DNA from 2 places in the Aquincola sp. J276 genome. Region 1 is predicted to be linked to the other one. Evidence: riboswitches for the same ligand, from Rfam matches in the RefSeq annotation. Region 1 holds a riboswitch; the other holds the start of a gene.

Region 1 (7,308 bases):
GAGCTGATCGAGCGCATCAACCAGGACGGTTGAGTACACTCCAAACCCCAGCGCCGATTTGCTTCTCAGATTGCGGGCGCTCAACAAATACTGCTAAAGAGGGATGCCCGGCCCGGTGTCCGCTTCTTTGGCGGCACCGGGTTCTTTGTTGATGGCATCCCTTGGACACGTCACACCGCAGCGCATGCAGTTCGCCGAGCCGCTGCCGCTCAAGAGCGGCGCGAAGCTCGCCGACTACACGCTGGTCTATGAAACCTACGGCACGCTGAACGCCGACCGCAGCAACGCGGTGCTGGTGTGCCATGCGCTCAATGCCTCGCACCACGTGGCGGGCACCTACGAAGGCCAGGACCGCAGCGAGGGCTGGTGGGACAACCTGGTGGGCCCCGGCAAGCCGCTGGACACCGACCGCTTCTTCGTCATCGGCATCAACAACCCGGGCTCGTGCTTCGGCTCCACCGGCCCGATGCATGCCAACCCCGACCCCGCCGCCGGCGGCCGGCCCTATGGCGCCGACTTCCCGGTGATGACGGTGGAAGACTGGGTGGACGCGCAGGCCCGTTTGCTCGACCGCCTGGGCATCACCCAGCTGGCCGCGGTGCTGGGCGGCAGCCTGGGCGGCATGCAGGCGCTGAGCTGGTCGCTGCGCCATCCGCAGCGGCTGCGGCACTGCGTGGCGGTGGCCACCGCGCCCAACCTGTCGGCGCAGAACATCGCCTTCAACGAGGTGGCGCGGCGGGCCATCGTCACCGACCCCGACTTCCATGGCGGGCACTTCTATGCCCATGGCGTGGTGCCGGCGCGCGGCCTGCGCGTGGCCCGCATGATCGGCCACATCACCTACCTGTCGGACGACTCGATGGAAGCCAAGTTCGGCCGCAGCCTGCGCGCCGCCGAGCTCGGCTACAGCACGCAGGACATCGAGTTCCAGATCGAGAGCTACCTGCGCTACCAGGGCGAGAAGTTCAGCGAGTACTTCGACGCCAACACCTACCTGCTGATCACCCGGGCGCTGGACTACTTCGACCCCGCGCTCGCGCATGGCGGCGACCTGACGCGCGCCTTCGCTGCCGCGCAGGCCAAGTTCATGCTGGTGAGCTTCACCACCGACTGGCGCTTCTCGCCGGCCCGCTCGCGCGAGATCGTCAAGGCCCTGGTCGACAACCAGCGCGACGTCAGCTACGCCGAGATCGACGCACCGCACGGCCACGACGCCTTCCTGCTGGAAGACCCGCGCTACCACGCCGTGCTGCGCGCCTACTTCGCCAACGTGGCCAAGGAGTTCGCGGCATGAGTGACAGGGCGGACATGGAGACGATAGCGTCGCTGGTGCCGGTGGGCAGTCGCGTGCTCGACCTGGGCTGCGGCGACGGCGCACTGCTGGCGCACCTGCGCGAGCATCAGCAGTGCCGCGGCTTCGGCGTGGAGATCGACGATGCCAAGGTCGCGGCCTGCATCCGCCGCGACGTGAAGGTGCTGCAGCTCAACCTGGAAGAGGGCCTGGCGCTGTTCGAGGACCAGTCCTTCGACGTGGTGCTGCAGCTGGACACCCTGCAGCACCTGCGCAATACCGAGAAGATGCTGCAGGAAACCGCGCGCGTGGGCCGCATCGGCATCGTCAGCTTCCCCAACTTCGCGCACTGGCCCAACCGCATCCGCGTGGCCTCGGGCCGCATGCCGGTGACGCGGGTGCTGCCTTACGAGTGGTACGACACGCCCAACATCCGCGTGGGCACCTATGCCGACTTCGAAGTGCTGGCGCGCAAGAACGGGCTGTCGGTGATCGAGAGCTTCGGCATCCAGCACGGCCGGCCGGTGCGCCGGCTGCCCAACCTGCTGGCCAGCGTGGCGGTGTTCAAGTTCGAACGGGCCTGACTCGTCGTAACCTCCTGCGCCTTTGCACAGGAGGAAACGATGAACAAGGCATTCCGTCAACGTCTCGGTCAGGCCGCCCTCGGCCTCAGCCTGCTGGCCGCGACCGCCGCCCAGGCCGCCGCGCCGCAGGTGGGCACCCAGGCACCGGGCTTCTACCGCATGGCGCTGGGCGACTTCGAGGTGACCGCGCTGTTCGACGGCGCGATCGACCTGGACGTCAAGCAGCTCCTCACCAACGTCAAGCCGGCGCAGGTGGACAAGCTGATGAAGCAGTCCTTTGCCAGCAATCCGCTGCGCACCTCGGTCAACGGCTACCTGATCAACACCGGCAGCCAGCTGGTGTTGATCGACGCGGGCGCGGCCGGGCTGTTCGGCCCGTCGCTGGGCCAGCTGATGGCCAACCTGAAGGCCGCCGGCTACCAGCCCGAGCAGGTGGACGCGGTGCTCATCACCCACCTGCATCCCGACCACGTGGGCGGTGCCATGGCCGCCGGCCAGCGGGCCTTTCCGAATGCCACGTTGCACGTGGACCAGCGCGACGCGGCCTACTGGCTGAGCGAGGCGGAGATGGCCAAGGCGCCCAAGGAAGCGCAGGGCTTCTTCCAGGGCGCGATGGCCGCCGCCAAGCCGTACGCCGATGCAGGCGCACTCAAGACCTTCGACGGCAACACCGAGCTGGTGCCGGGCGTCCGGGCGCTGCGTGCCTATGGCCATACGCCGGGCCACAGCGTCTATGCCGTCGAATCCAGGGGCCAGAAGCTGGTGCTGTGGGGCGACCTGATGCATGTGTCGGCGGTGCAGTTCGCGCAGCCCAACGTCACCATCCAGTTCGACACCGACAGCAAGGCGGCGATGGGCGAACGCCGCAATGCGTATGCCGACGCGGCCAAGGGCGGCTACCTCGTGGCCGCGGGGCATCTGCCCTTCCCGGGCATTGGCCGGCTGCGGCCCGAGGCGGGTGGATACCGCTTCGTGCCGATCGACTACGTGCCGTACAAGTAAGGCATCAGCCTTCGCGCATCGCCTTGGCGATGAGCGAATAGGAGCGCCGGCGCACCAGCGGGTCGTGGGCCCAGGTGTTGATGACGATCTCGCCGAGCTGCAGTTCCTCGGCGATGTCCTTGAGCATCGCCGCCACCTGCGCGCCGGTGCCCACGAAGGCCTTGCGGCGCATCGGCGCCACCGTGGCCATCTCGGCCTCGGTGAAGCCGCGCGCGGCGACGGCGTCGGGCGGTTGCAGCGGGCCCAGCACGCCTCGCGCGCGGTCCACGCGCCAGCGCTCGCGGCTCAGCGCATGGTGGCGGGCTTCTTCCTCGGTGTCCGCGGCCAGCGCCCACACGCAGATGGTGGGCAGCGGCACGGGATGGCGTTCGCTGGGTTGGTAGAGCTCACGGTACAGGCGCAGCGCCTGCTCCACGCCCTGGCCGTCCATGAAGAAGTAGGCAAAGGCATAGGGCAGGCCGAAGTGCGCCGCCAGCTGCGCGCCGTAGTCGCTGCTGCCCAGGATCCACACCTGCGGCGCATGTGGGCCGCGCGGGTGGGCGGTGATGCCGTTGTGCGGCAGGCCGGCCGTCCAGGCCTGCAGGTCGCGCACCTGCTGCGGGAAGTGCTCGGCCGCATGATGGGCGTTGGGATTGAGGGCCATCGCGGTGCGCATGTCGCCACCGGGCGCGCGGCCCACGCCCAGGTCGATGCGGCCCGGGGCCAGCGCCTCCAGCACGCGGAACTGCTCGGCCACCTTGAAGGCCGAGTAGTGCGGCAGCATCACGCCCGCGCTGCCGATGCGGATGCGCTGCGTGGTGGCCGCCACCGCGGCCATCAGCACCTCGGGCGCGGTGCCGATGATGGTGGGCAGCGCATGGTGCTCGCTGAGCCAGAAGCGGTGGTAGCCCTCGGCCTCGCAATGCGTGGCCAGGCCCACGGTGTCGCGGATGGCGGCGTCTTCGCCATGGCCGGCAAGGGAAACGGATTGGTCGAGGGCGGACAACAGCAGGCTCATGCGGCCACGCTATCACCGCCCGCATGCCGCCGTGGGCGGCAGGGGCAACACGTTGACACCCGCGCCGCGGGCCTCCCACAATCGCCCCCGCTCCGGGGTGCAGGCCGACAGGCCCGCTGAGATGGTGAATCCGAACCCGCGAACTTGAACCGGTTAGTACCGGCGGAAGAAGAGCTGTTGTGTCAGGACGGGTGCGTGCCTTCGAGGGGCATGCGCCGGGCCGGCCTTCGGAGCATGCATCGCCACGCCACGAAGGAGACCCGCATGAACGCCCCCGACCAACTCGCGCAGTTGCTGCAACGCACCCGCGAGCCCTTTCCCGCTTCCACCAAGGCCTGGATCACCGGCAGCCGCGCCGACCTGCGCGTGCCGGTGCGCGACGTGGCCCTGAGCAACGGCGAAGTGGTCTCGCTGTACGACACCTCCGGCCCCTACACCGACCCCGCCGCCCTCATCGACGTGCGCCGCGGCCTGCCCGATGTGCGCGGCGCATGGATCAGCGAACGCGACGGCACCGAGCACTATGCAGGCCGCCTGCGCCATGGCCTGGACGACGGCCTGCGGCACGACGAGCGCGACAGCGCGCGCATCGCGCAGCTGCGCGCCGAGGCCGCGGCACTGCAGCGCACGCCGCGCCGCGCCAAGTCCGGTGCCAACGTCACGCAGATGCATTACGCCCGCCGCGGCATCGTCACGCCCGAGATGGAATACGTGGCCCTGCGCGAGAACGGCAAGCGCGAGTGGATGGCCGAGTACCTGGCCGATGCGCAGCGCGAGCAGCGCCTGGCCGGCAACGGCATGGGCGCGCGGCTGCCCGCCGTCATCACGCCGGAATTCGTGCGCGACGAAGTGGCCCGCGGCCGCGCCATCATCCCGGCCAACATCAACCACCCCGAGGTGGAGCCGATGGCCATCGGCCGCCACTTCAAGGTGAAGATCAACGCCAACATCGGCAACTCGGCCGTCACCAGCAGCATCGAGGAAGAGGTGGAGAAGCTGGTGTGGGCCATCCGCTGGGGCGCTGACAACGTGATGGACCTGAGCACCGGCCGCCACATCCACACCACGCGCGACTGGATCCTGCGCAACAGCCCGGTGCCCATCGGCACCGTGCCCATCTACCAGGCGCTGGAGAAGGTGGGCGGCGTGGCCGAGGACCTGACCTGGGCGCTGTACCGCGACACGCTGATCGAGCAGGCCGAGCAGGGGGTGGACTACTTCACCATCCATGCCGGGCTGCGGCTGCCGTTCATCCACCTCACGGCGCAGCGGCGCACCGGCATCGTCTCGCGCGGCGGGTCGATCATGGCCAAGTGGTGCATCGCCCACCACCAGGAGAGCTTCCTGTACACGCACTTCGAGGAGATCTGCGAGATCATGAAGGCGTACGACGTGAGCTTCTCGCTGGGCGATGGCCTGCGCCCCGGCAGCGCCGCCGATGCCAACGACGAAGCGCAGTTCGCCGAGCTGCGCACGCTGGGCGAGCTGACGAAGCTGGCCTGGCAGCACGATGTGCAGACCATGATCGAAGGCCCGGGCCATGTGCCGATGCACCTGATCCAGGCCAACATGGACGAGCAGCTGAAGCACTGCCACGAGGCGCCGTTCTACACGCTGGGCCCGCTGACCATCGACATCGCGCCGGGCTACGATCACATCGCCAGCGCCATCGGTGCCGCGATGATCGGCTGGATGGGCACCGCGATGCTGTGCTACGTGACGCCCAAGGAACACCTGGGCCTGCCCGACCGGGAGGACGTCAAGCAGGGCATCGTCGCCTACAAGATCGCGGCGCATGCAGCCGACGTGGCCAAGGGCCATCCGGGGGCGCGGGCGCGCGACGATGCGCTGTCGAAGGCGCGCTTCGAGTTCCGCTGGACCGACCAGTTCAACCTGGGCCTGGACCCGGACACCGCCCGCAGCTTTCATGACGAGACGCTGCCCAAGGACGCCAGCAAGGTGGCCCACTTCTGCTCCATGTGCGGCCCCAAGTTCTGCTCGATGAAGATCACGCAGGAGGTGCGCGAGTTCGCGGCCCGGGGCATGGGCGAGAAGTCGGCCGAGTTCCGCGCCGCAGGCGGCGAGCTGTACGTGCCCATCCAGCCCGTGGGCTGAGCGCCACGCCGCCGCAGCCGCGTGCTTGACCTGCATCAAGCGGCCGCGGCGGTGCAGCACGGCGGGGTGGCGGCTTTGCGCTGGCTCAAACGGGCGTGCGCCACCGCGCGGGGGTAATGAGGCACGGGCCGCACAAGCCCGGCCCTCTACATCCCTCAAGGAGCTCACATGAACAAGCGCTGGAACGCGCTGGCGCTCGCCGCAGCTGCCACCCTCACGATCGCCGCCGTGCCCGCTGCCGCCCAGGCGCAGGACACCGGCAACTGGATCGTGCGTGGCCGCGTGCTGCATCTCGACTCGGCGGACAAGGACAGCACTGGCCTCGACCTGAGCCTGAAGAACAAGACCTTCCCCGAGGTCGACATCACCTACTTCTTCACGCCCAACATCGCGGCCGAGCTGGTGCTGACCTACCCGCAGAAGCATGACCTGCGCGCCGGCGGCGACAAGATCGGCACGCTGAAGCACCTGCCGCCCACGCTCAGCGTTCAGTACCACTTCACCGGCCTCGGCTTCCGGCCCTACCTGGGCGCGGGCATCAACTACACCCGCTTCTCCAGCCTGGACCTGCCTGCAGGCGTGGACATCGACCGCAACAGCTGGGGCCTGGCGCTGGGCGCCGGCGTCGACGTGCCGGTGGGCAACGGCTGGCTCGTCAACGTCGACGTGAAGAAGGTGCAGATCCGCACCGACGTATCCGCCGGCGGTGCGGACCTGGGCCGCTTCAAGGTCGACCCGCTGCTGTTCTCGGTCGGGTTCGGCAAACGCTTCTGACCTACCGCCGGTGATGCGGCCCCTCCCGGCCGTACACCTCGGTGGGCAGGCCTTCCATGCGGGCCTTGAGCTGCAGCGCCAGGAACTGCGAGTAGTGCCGCGACTGGTGCAGGTTGCCGCCGTGGAACCACATCTGCGGCTGCGCGGTGGGCTTCCACATGTTGCGCAGCTCGCCTTCCCATGGGCCGGGGTCTTTCGTGGTGTCGCTGCCCAGGCCCCAGCACTTGCCCACCTGGTCGGCCACCTCGGGTGACACCAGGTCGGCCAGCCAGTTGTTCATCGAGCCGTAGCCGGTGGCGTACACCAGCAGGTCGGCCGGCAGCTCGGTGCCGTCGGTCAGCGTGACCGAGCGTGGGTTGATGCGCTCGATGTTGACGCCGCTCCTCAGCTTGATGCGGCCATCGGCCACCAGTTCGGACGCGCCCACGTCGATGTAGTAGCCCGAGCCGCGGCGCAGGTACTTCATGAACAGGCCCGAGCCGTCCTCGCCAAAGTCCAGCAGGAAGCCGGCCTTCTCCAGCCGCGCATACAGGTCGGCGTCGCGC
Region 2 (7,308 bases), 750 kb from region 1:
AGGAGATCGGCGTCACCGAGAGCCTGTGGCTGTCGGCCGGCTACATCACCGCGGGCCTGCTGTTCGGCGCCTGGGTGTGGTGGATGCTGGGCGCCCAGAGCGGCATCGAGTACTACACCGGCTTCCTGATCGAGAAGTCGCTGTCGATGGACAACGTGTTCGTCATCGCGATGATCTTCGGCTTCTTCGCCATCCCGCGGCAGTACCAGCACCGGGTGCTGTTCTGGGGCATCCTGGGCGTGATCGTGATGCGCGCCATCATGATCGGCCTCGGCGCCGCGCTGGTCACGCAGTTCAGCTGGGTGCTGTACGTGTTCGGCGGATTCCTGGTGCTTACAGGCATCAAGATGCTGTGGTTCGCCGACAAGCAGCCCGACCTCGAGAACAACCCCGTGCTGAAGCTGCTGCGCAAGATCATGCGCGTGACGCCCACGCTGCACGGCAAGGCCTTCTTCGTGAAGCAGCCGCATCCGCAGACGGGCCAGGCCGTGCTCTGGGCCACGCCGCTGTTCCTGGCGCTGTGCCTGGTGGAGATCGCCGACCTGATCTTCGCGGTGGATTCGGTGCCGGCCATCTTCGCCATCACCACCGATCCGTTCATCGTCTACACCAGCAACATCTTCGCCATCCTGGGCCTGCGTGCGCTGTACTTCGCGCTGGCCGCGATGATCCACCGCTTCGCCTACCTCAAGTACGCGCTGGCCCTGGTGCTGGTGTTCATCGGCGGCAAGATCTTCCTGGTGAACTTCATCGGCAAGACGCCGCCCGCGCTGAGCCTGTCGGTCACGCTGGGCCTGATCGCCGGTGGCGTGGTGTACTCGATGTGGAAGACCCGCGGCATGCCGGCCACGTTGCCCACCCAGTCATGAGGAGGCAGGCCGCCGTGGCAAGGTAGGCCGCGGCAACAGGGGCACGGGGCGCTGCGGCGCCCCTTGCCCTTGCAGCACCGCCGCCTGCAGCGCGGCCATCGCCTGCTCGGGGTCGGCAGCGCCGGTGATGGCGCTGACCACGCAGACGCCATCGGCACCGCAGCGCATGGCCTGCAGGCAGCGCGCGGCATCCATGCCGCCAATGGCCACCACCGGCAGCTCGTTGAGCAGCGCGCACCAGTAGGCCAGGTTGTCCTCGCCCTGCGGCAGCCAGGGCATCACCTTCAGCTGCGTGGCATGGATGGGTCCGCAGGCGATGTAGCTGGGCCGCAGCGCCCAGGCGCGGCACACCTCCACGTAGCAGTGCGTGCTGATGCCCAGCCGCAGGCCGGCGGCGCGGATCGCTTGCAGGTCGGCATCGTCCAGGTCTTCCTGCCCCAGGTGCACGCCGTACGCGCCCTGCTCGATGGCCAGGCGCCAATGGTCGTTGATGAAGAGCTGCGCATCCACCGCTGCCGCGGCCTGCACGCTGGCACGGATCTCCTGCCGCAGCAGGGCCACGTCGGCCTGCTTGATGCGCAGCTGCACCGTGCGGATGCCGGCCGCCAGCACGCGCGCCACCCAGTCGGCACTGTGCACGATGGCATACAGCCCCATGGCGCGCTGCCGCAGCGGCGCGAAGCCCTCGAAGGGCCGCTTGACCGGCAGGTTGTCGGCCTGCAGCGCGAAGCCGGACAGCGGTGCACCGGCCGGCAGCCGGCGCCGCTGGGCCTCGAACATGTCGGCCAGCACCTGCGCCTCGGCATCGACGAAGCCCAGCTGCTGCGCAGCCTGCAGCGCGCTGGCGGCCTGCACGCCGAAGGCCTCGGACACCGGGTCCTGCATGGCGCGGCTCACAGCTCGAAGGGCCGGCCGCCCACGGGCGTGCTGGCCACGGCCATGTCCTGCGCCGCCACGAGGCCAGCCCCATGGCCCAGCCGCCCGGCCTGCACCGCGTGGCGGAAGGCCGCGGCCATGCGCACCGGATCGCCCGCATGGGCCACCGCCGAATTGAGCAGCACCGCATTGAAGCCCAGCTCCATGGCCTGCGCCGCATGCGAGGGCGCCCCCAGGCCGGCATCGACGATCAGCGTGGCCTGCGGCAGGCGGGCGCGCAGGGTGCGCAGCGCCCACGGGTTGAGCAGGCCCTGCGCCGAGCCGATGGGCGCGCCCCACGGCATGAGGATGCTGCAGCCGGCGTCCATCAGCCGCTGGCAGGTCACCAGGTCGTCGGTGCAGTACGGGAAGACCTCGAAGCCGTCGATCACCAGCTGCGCTGCGGCCGTCACCAGCTCGAAGGGATCGGGCTGCAGCGTGTGCTCGTCGCCCACCACCTCGAGCTTGATCCAGTGCGTGCCCAGCAGCTCGCGCGCCATGTGCGCCAGCATGATGGCCTCGCGCGCGCTGCGACAGCCGGCGGTGTTGGGCAGCAGCCGCGCACCGCTGGCGCGGATGATGTCGATGAAGCCGCCGTGCGCACCGGCATCGCCGGCCAGTTCGCGCTTGAGCCCCACCGTCACCACCTGCGCGCCGGAAGCCGCGATGGCCTGCTGCAGCACCTGCGGCGACGGATAGCCGGCCGTGCCCAGCAGGAAGCGGCTGCGCAGCGGCACGCCGGCCAGCACGAAATCGTCCTGCTCGGCGCTGTGGTTCGAAATGCTTGACACGATCAACCTCCCACGATGGGTTTGAAGCAATGCACCTGGTCCCCGGGCTGCAGCCGGTGGCCGGCCCGCGCATCCCGCGGCACGAAGCCGCCGTTGACCGCGGTGGCCACGTCCTGCGGCGCATGGCCCAGGCGTTCGATCAGCTGGGCCAGCGTGCAGCCGGCGGGCAGCTGCAGGTGCTGGCCGGCCACCTGCACGGGGATGGCGTCGTCGGAAGCGTCGGCACGGGCGTTCATGCCGCCTCCCGCAAGCCGCTGGCGGCCAGCGCCTCTTCCACCAGGGCCGGTGCCAGCAGCCAGCCATGGCGGAACAGGCCGTTGATGCGGGTGAGGCCCGCCGCCACCTGCAGCTGCGGCAGGTTGTCGGGCAAGGCGGGGCGCAGGTTGGTCTCCATGTGCAGCACCCGGCCCTCGGCCAGCTCCGGCAGCACGCTGTGCGCCGCGCTCAACAGGCCCAGCAGGCTGCGCACCGAGATGGGCGATCGGTCTTCCGACTCCACCTCGGTGGCGCCCACCAGCACGATGTCGTCAGGCCGCGGCACCAGGTAGACCCGCCAGCGCGGATGCAGCAGGCGCAGCGGCCGGTGCAGCACCAGGCCCCGCGCCTGCACCCACAGCAGCTCGCCCCGCACGCCGCGCACCGGCAGCTGCGGCCGCGCCCCCAGGCCGCGCACGTCGAACACATGGTCGTAGGCCTGGCCATCCAGCCGGCCGGCATCCACCTGCTGCACCGGCATGCGCCAATGCCAGCGCACGCCTTGCCCCGTGGCCTCGTGCGCCAGGGCCTGCATCGCCTGCACGCAGTGCAGCTGGCCTTCACCCGGCAACAGCCAGGCCAGCGCGGGGCCGTGCACCGCAGGCTCCAGCGCGGCCAGCTCGGCCGCCGACAACGGCCGCGGCTGCGGCTGGTCGGCCCGGCCGGCTGCCTTGGCCAGCAGCACCGCCAGCAGCCGCTGGGCGCTGCCGGCATCGCCGCGATGGGCCAGCAGCAGGCTGCCTTCGCGCCGGAAGTGAACTTGCCTGGACAACTGCGGCAGCCACCGCGCCCAGAGGTCCAGCGAACGCCAGCCCCGTTGCGCAGTGCGCAGGTCGGCCGTTTCCAGCTCGGCGATGGGGCTCAGCATGCCGGCCGCGGTCCAGCCGACCGCCTGCGGCGGCGTGCGGTCGTCCGGGCCCGCTGCGGGATCGAACACCTGCACCTCGTGGCCGGCAGCCGCCAGCCGCCAGGCCAGCAGGCGGCCCAGCAAGCCGGCCCCGGCGATCCCGACGCGACTCATGCCGCCCGCCCCTCGCCGGCCAGCGGCCGCAGCTGCACGGGCCGCGGTGCATGGCCATGGTTGAGCGGCCCGTTGCCCGCACCGGTGCGCACCGCCGCGCCGTGCCGCAGGGCCTGCTGCACGTAGGCGTGTGCGGCAGCCACCGCATCGGCCATCGGCTGGCCCAGTGCCAGCGCCGCCGCCACGGCGGAGGACAAGGTGCAGCCGGTGCCGTGCAGGTTGCGGCTGTGCAGGCGCGGCGCCTGGAAGCGCCGATGCAGGCCTTCGCGGGACTTCAGCACGTCCACGACCGTGTCGCCCGGCAGGTGCCCGCCCTTCAGCAGCACCGCCTGCGCGCCCAGCTCCAGCAGGGCATTGGCCGCGCCGTCCAGCTCGTCCACCGACACGATGGCGCGGCCCAGCAGCAGCGCGGCCTCGTCCAGGTTGGGCGTGACGAGCGCCACCCGGGGGAACAGCGCCTGCACGATCACCTGCACCGCGGCGGCATCGATCAAGGCTGCGCCGCTGGTGGCGATCATCACCGGGTCCAGCACCACCGGCCGCAGGCCGTGGCGGTCGATCGCTGCGGCCACGCACTGCACGGTGGCGGCCGAATGCAGCATGCCGATCTTCACCGCGTCGCAGCCGATGTCCTCGGCCACCGCGTCGATCTGCGCGGCCAGCACCTCCGTCGGCACCGCATGGATGGCGCGCACACCCAGCGTGTTCTGCGCGGTGATGGCAGTGATCGCGCTGCTGCCGTAGCAGCCCAGCGCGGCAAAGGTCTTGAGGTCGGCCTGGATGCCGGCGCCGCCGCCGCTGTCGGAGCCGGCGATGGTCAGCACCCGGGCATAGCGGCAGGCGGGGGGCGGCGGATTCGGTGGTCATCGCAGCTTCCTTCGCATGAGCGGGCACGCGCGCCGGAAGAAGAGTGACCGCCCTGGGGCCGGTGCTGCTTCCCTCCGCTGGCATGACCCAGTTCAGGTTCAAAGGGTGTTTCTCAGTCGTGCGTCGCACGACACCCCTAGCAAGCGCCAATTATGGCCACGGAACGGCGCGCCCTAGAATCGCCCCCGCCGCGGCCTCAGGGCCTGCGGCACTTCGCTGGGGGTGTTGGCCTGCGCAAGCGGGCCGACTGAGACAGTCCCTTTGAACCTGATTGAGGTAATCCTCGCGCAGGGAAGCCGACGGACCTGGTCCGCCGCACCGCCGCCCGCGGTGCCGCATGCAGCCTCCGCTTTGCCGCCCTGCCATCGACCCGAGACCACGATGGCTTCCGCACCGTTCCGCTTTTCCCTCCACTCGCTGGCGGCCGCCGCCGCCTGCGTGCTCGGCCTGCCGGCCTGGGCCCAGCAGGCCGCGCAGACGGTGGAGATCACCGGCCGCACGCTGCAGGCCGCGCCGGGCATCGGCGGCTTCGGCGAGCTGCCCTTGTCCAGGGCCCCCCTTTGCCGGCACCGTGCTGGGCGGCACCGCGCTGCTGGACGCCGGCGTCGAGCGCCTGTCCGACATCACCCGGCTGGATGCCAGCCTGTCCGATGCCTACAACTCCGACGGCTACTGGAGCTTCCTCTCCGTGCGGGGCTACACGCTGGACAACCGCTTCAACTACCGCCGCGACGGCCTGCCCATCAATGCCGAGACCAGCATCGGCATGGCCAACAAGGAGCGCATCGAGGTGTTCAAGGGCACCAGCGGCATCCAGGCCGGCACCAGCGCGCCGGGCGGCCTGGTGAACTTCGTGGTCAAGCGGCCGGACGCCGCGGTGCGCAGCGCCTCCCTGGAGTGGCGTGAGCAGGGCAGCATCGGCGTGGCCACCGACCTCAGCCAGCGCTTCGGCGCGCACGAAGCCTTCGGCCTGCGCGTCAATGCGGCCTACGACCATCTCGACCCGCAGGTGCGCTCGCTCGAAGGTCATCGCCGCCAGCTGGCCGTGGCCGGCGATTGGCGCATCGCACCGGGCACGCTGGTGGAGGCCGAGTTCGAGCATTCCCGCCAGAGCCAGCCCAGCGTGCCCGGCTTCAGCCTGTTGGGCGACAGCCTGCCCTCGGCACGACGCATCGACCCACGCACCAACCTCAACAACCAGCCCTGGTCGCTGCCGGTGGTGATGGAGGGCAACACCGCATCGCTGCGGCTGCAGCAGCAGCTGGGCTCGGGCTGGCGCTTCACCGCGCACGGCATGACGCAGCACCTGAGCACCGACGACCGGCTGGCCTATCCCTACGGCTGCAGCGCCGAAGACCGCTACGACCGCTATTGCAGCGACGGCAGCTTCGACCTCTACGACTTCCGCAGCGACAACGAACGCCGCCGCAGCGATGCACTGGACTTCTCACTGGCCGGCAGCCCGGTGCTGGCCGGCCTGCGCCACCAGTTCAGCACCGGCGTGCTGTTCACCCGCTTCAAGAGCCGCGCCCAGGGCCAGGCCTACAACTACACCGGCACCGGCCACATCGACGGCACGGCGGTGACCGAGCCTGCGCCCGAGCTGACCGACGAGAACACCGAGCGCGACGAACGCAGCACCGAGCTGTACCTGCGCGACATGGTGCAGCTGTCGGCCGACTGGCGGCTGTGGGCCGGCCTGCGGCACACGCGGCTGCACCGCGACAGCGTGCGCACCGACGGCTCGCGCGCCACCGGCTACGGCCAGAGCGAGACCCTGCCCTGGCTGGCCGCCAGCTGGCAGTGGACGCCGGCCACGGTTGTCTATGCAAGTTGGGGCCAGGGCCTGGAGTCCGACGTGGTGCCCAACCGCAGCTTCTACGTCAACGCAGGACAGGCGCTGCCGGCGCTCAAGAGCCGGCAGACCGAGCTGGGTATCAAGCACGAGCGCGATGACGTCAGCGCCTCGCTGGTGGCCTTCCAGATCGACCGCCCGCGGGCCGCCGACCTGTGCGATGCCAATGACCAGTGCCTGCGCCGCCCCGACGGCAGCGCCCGCCACCGCGGCCTGGAAGCGGCGCTCGGCTGGAGCCATGGGCCCTGGCAGCTGCGCGGCAGCGCGATGTGGCTGCAGGCCCGGCTGCGCAACAGCAGCGATGACAGCTTGAACGGCAACCGCCCCACCAACGTGCCGCCGCGCTCCTTCCGCCTTGCGGGCAGCTATGCCCCCGCGGCACTGCCCGGCCTGCAGCTGCAGGCCGGCCTGGTGCACGAGGCGGACAAGATGGTGCTGGACGACAACAGCATCGCCATTCCGGGCTGGACGACGGTGAACCTCGGTGCGCGCTACGTGCAGCGTCTGTCGCGCAGCCAGCTCACCTGGCGCGTGGGCGTAGACAACGTGGGCGACAAGCGCGCCTGGCGCGAATCGCCCTTCCAGTTCGGCCACGCGTACCTGTATCCGCTGGCGCCCAGGACTTTTCGCGCATCCATCCAGCTAGACCTTTGACGTAGCCAAAAAACTCGCTATACTGCGAGGCTCTGTTCCCCGATAGCTCAGTCGGTAGAGCGCCGGACTGTTAATCCGTAG

The links. Region 1 has a riboswitch for thiamine pyrophosphate ahead of thiC (phosphomethylpyrimidine synthase ThiC). Riboswitches for the same ligand answer to the same signal wherever they lie in the genome.
Region 2: linked by a shared signal. The riboswitch ahead of thiD (bifunctional hydroxymethylpyrimidine kinase/phosphomethylpyrimidine kinase) and the one ahead of thiC (phosphomethylpyrimidine synthase ThiC) in region 1 are both predicted to bind thiamine pyrophosphate.

Annotation. Positions count from the first base shown of each region.
Region 1 is NZ_JAJONC010000001.1:2,538,193-2,545,500, reverse strand. It holds gene LRS14_RS11660 (exopolyphosphatase) at 1-33, shown strand, start outside; gene LRS14_RS11655 (homoserine O-acetyltransferase) at 152-1,294, shown strand; gene metW (methionine biosynthesis protein MetW) at 1,291-1,875, shown strand; gene LRS14_RS11645 (MBL fold metallo-hydrolase) at 1,915-2,877, shown strand; gene LRS14_RS11640 (LLM class flavin-dependent oxidoreductase) at 2,882-3,868, opposite strand; TPP riboswitch at 3,958-4,062, shown strand; gene thiC (phosphomethylpyrimidine synthase ThiC) at 4,139-5,989, shown strand; gene LRS14_RS11630 (OmpW family protein) at 6,158-6,763, shown strand; gene LRS14_RS11625 (NAD(P)/FAD-dependent oxidoreductase) at 6,765-7,308, opposite strand, start outside.
Region 2 is NZ_JAJONC010000001.1:1,786,194-1,793,501, forward strand. It holds gene LRS14_RS08100 (TerC family protein) at 1-869, shown strand, start outside; gene LRS14_RS08105 (thiamine phosphate synthase) at 864-1,754, opposite strand; gene LRS14_RS08110 (thiazole synthase) at 1,763-2,575, opposite strand; gene thiS (sulfur carrier protein ThiS) at 2,578-2,811, opposite strand; gene LRS14_RS08120 (FAD-dependent oxidoreductase) at 2,808-3,851, opposite strand; gene thiD (bifunctional hydroxymethylpyrimidine kinase/phosphomethylpyrimidine kinase) at 3,848-4,675, opposite strand; TPP riboswitch at 4,771-4,866, opposite strand; TPP riboswitch at 4,927-5,029, shown strand; gene LRS14_RS08130 (TonB-dependent siderophore receptor) at 5,290-7,227, shown strand; tRNA gene LRS14_RS08135 (tRNA-Asn) at 7,264-7,308, shown strand, end outside.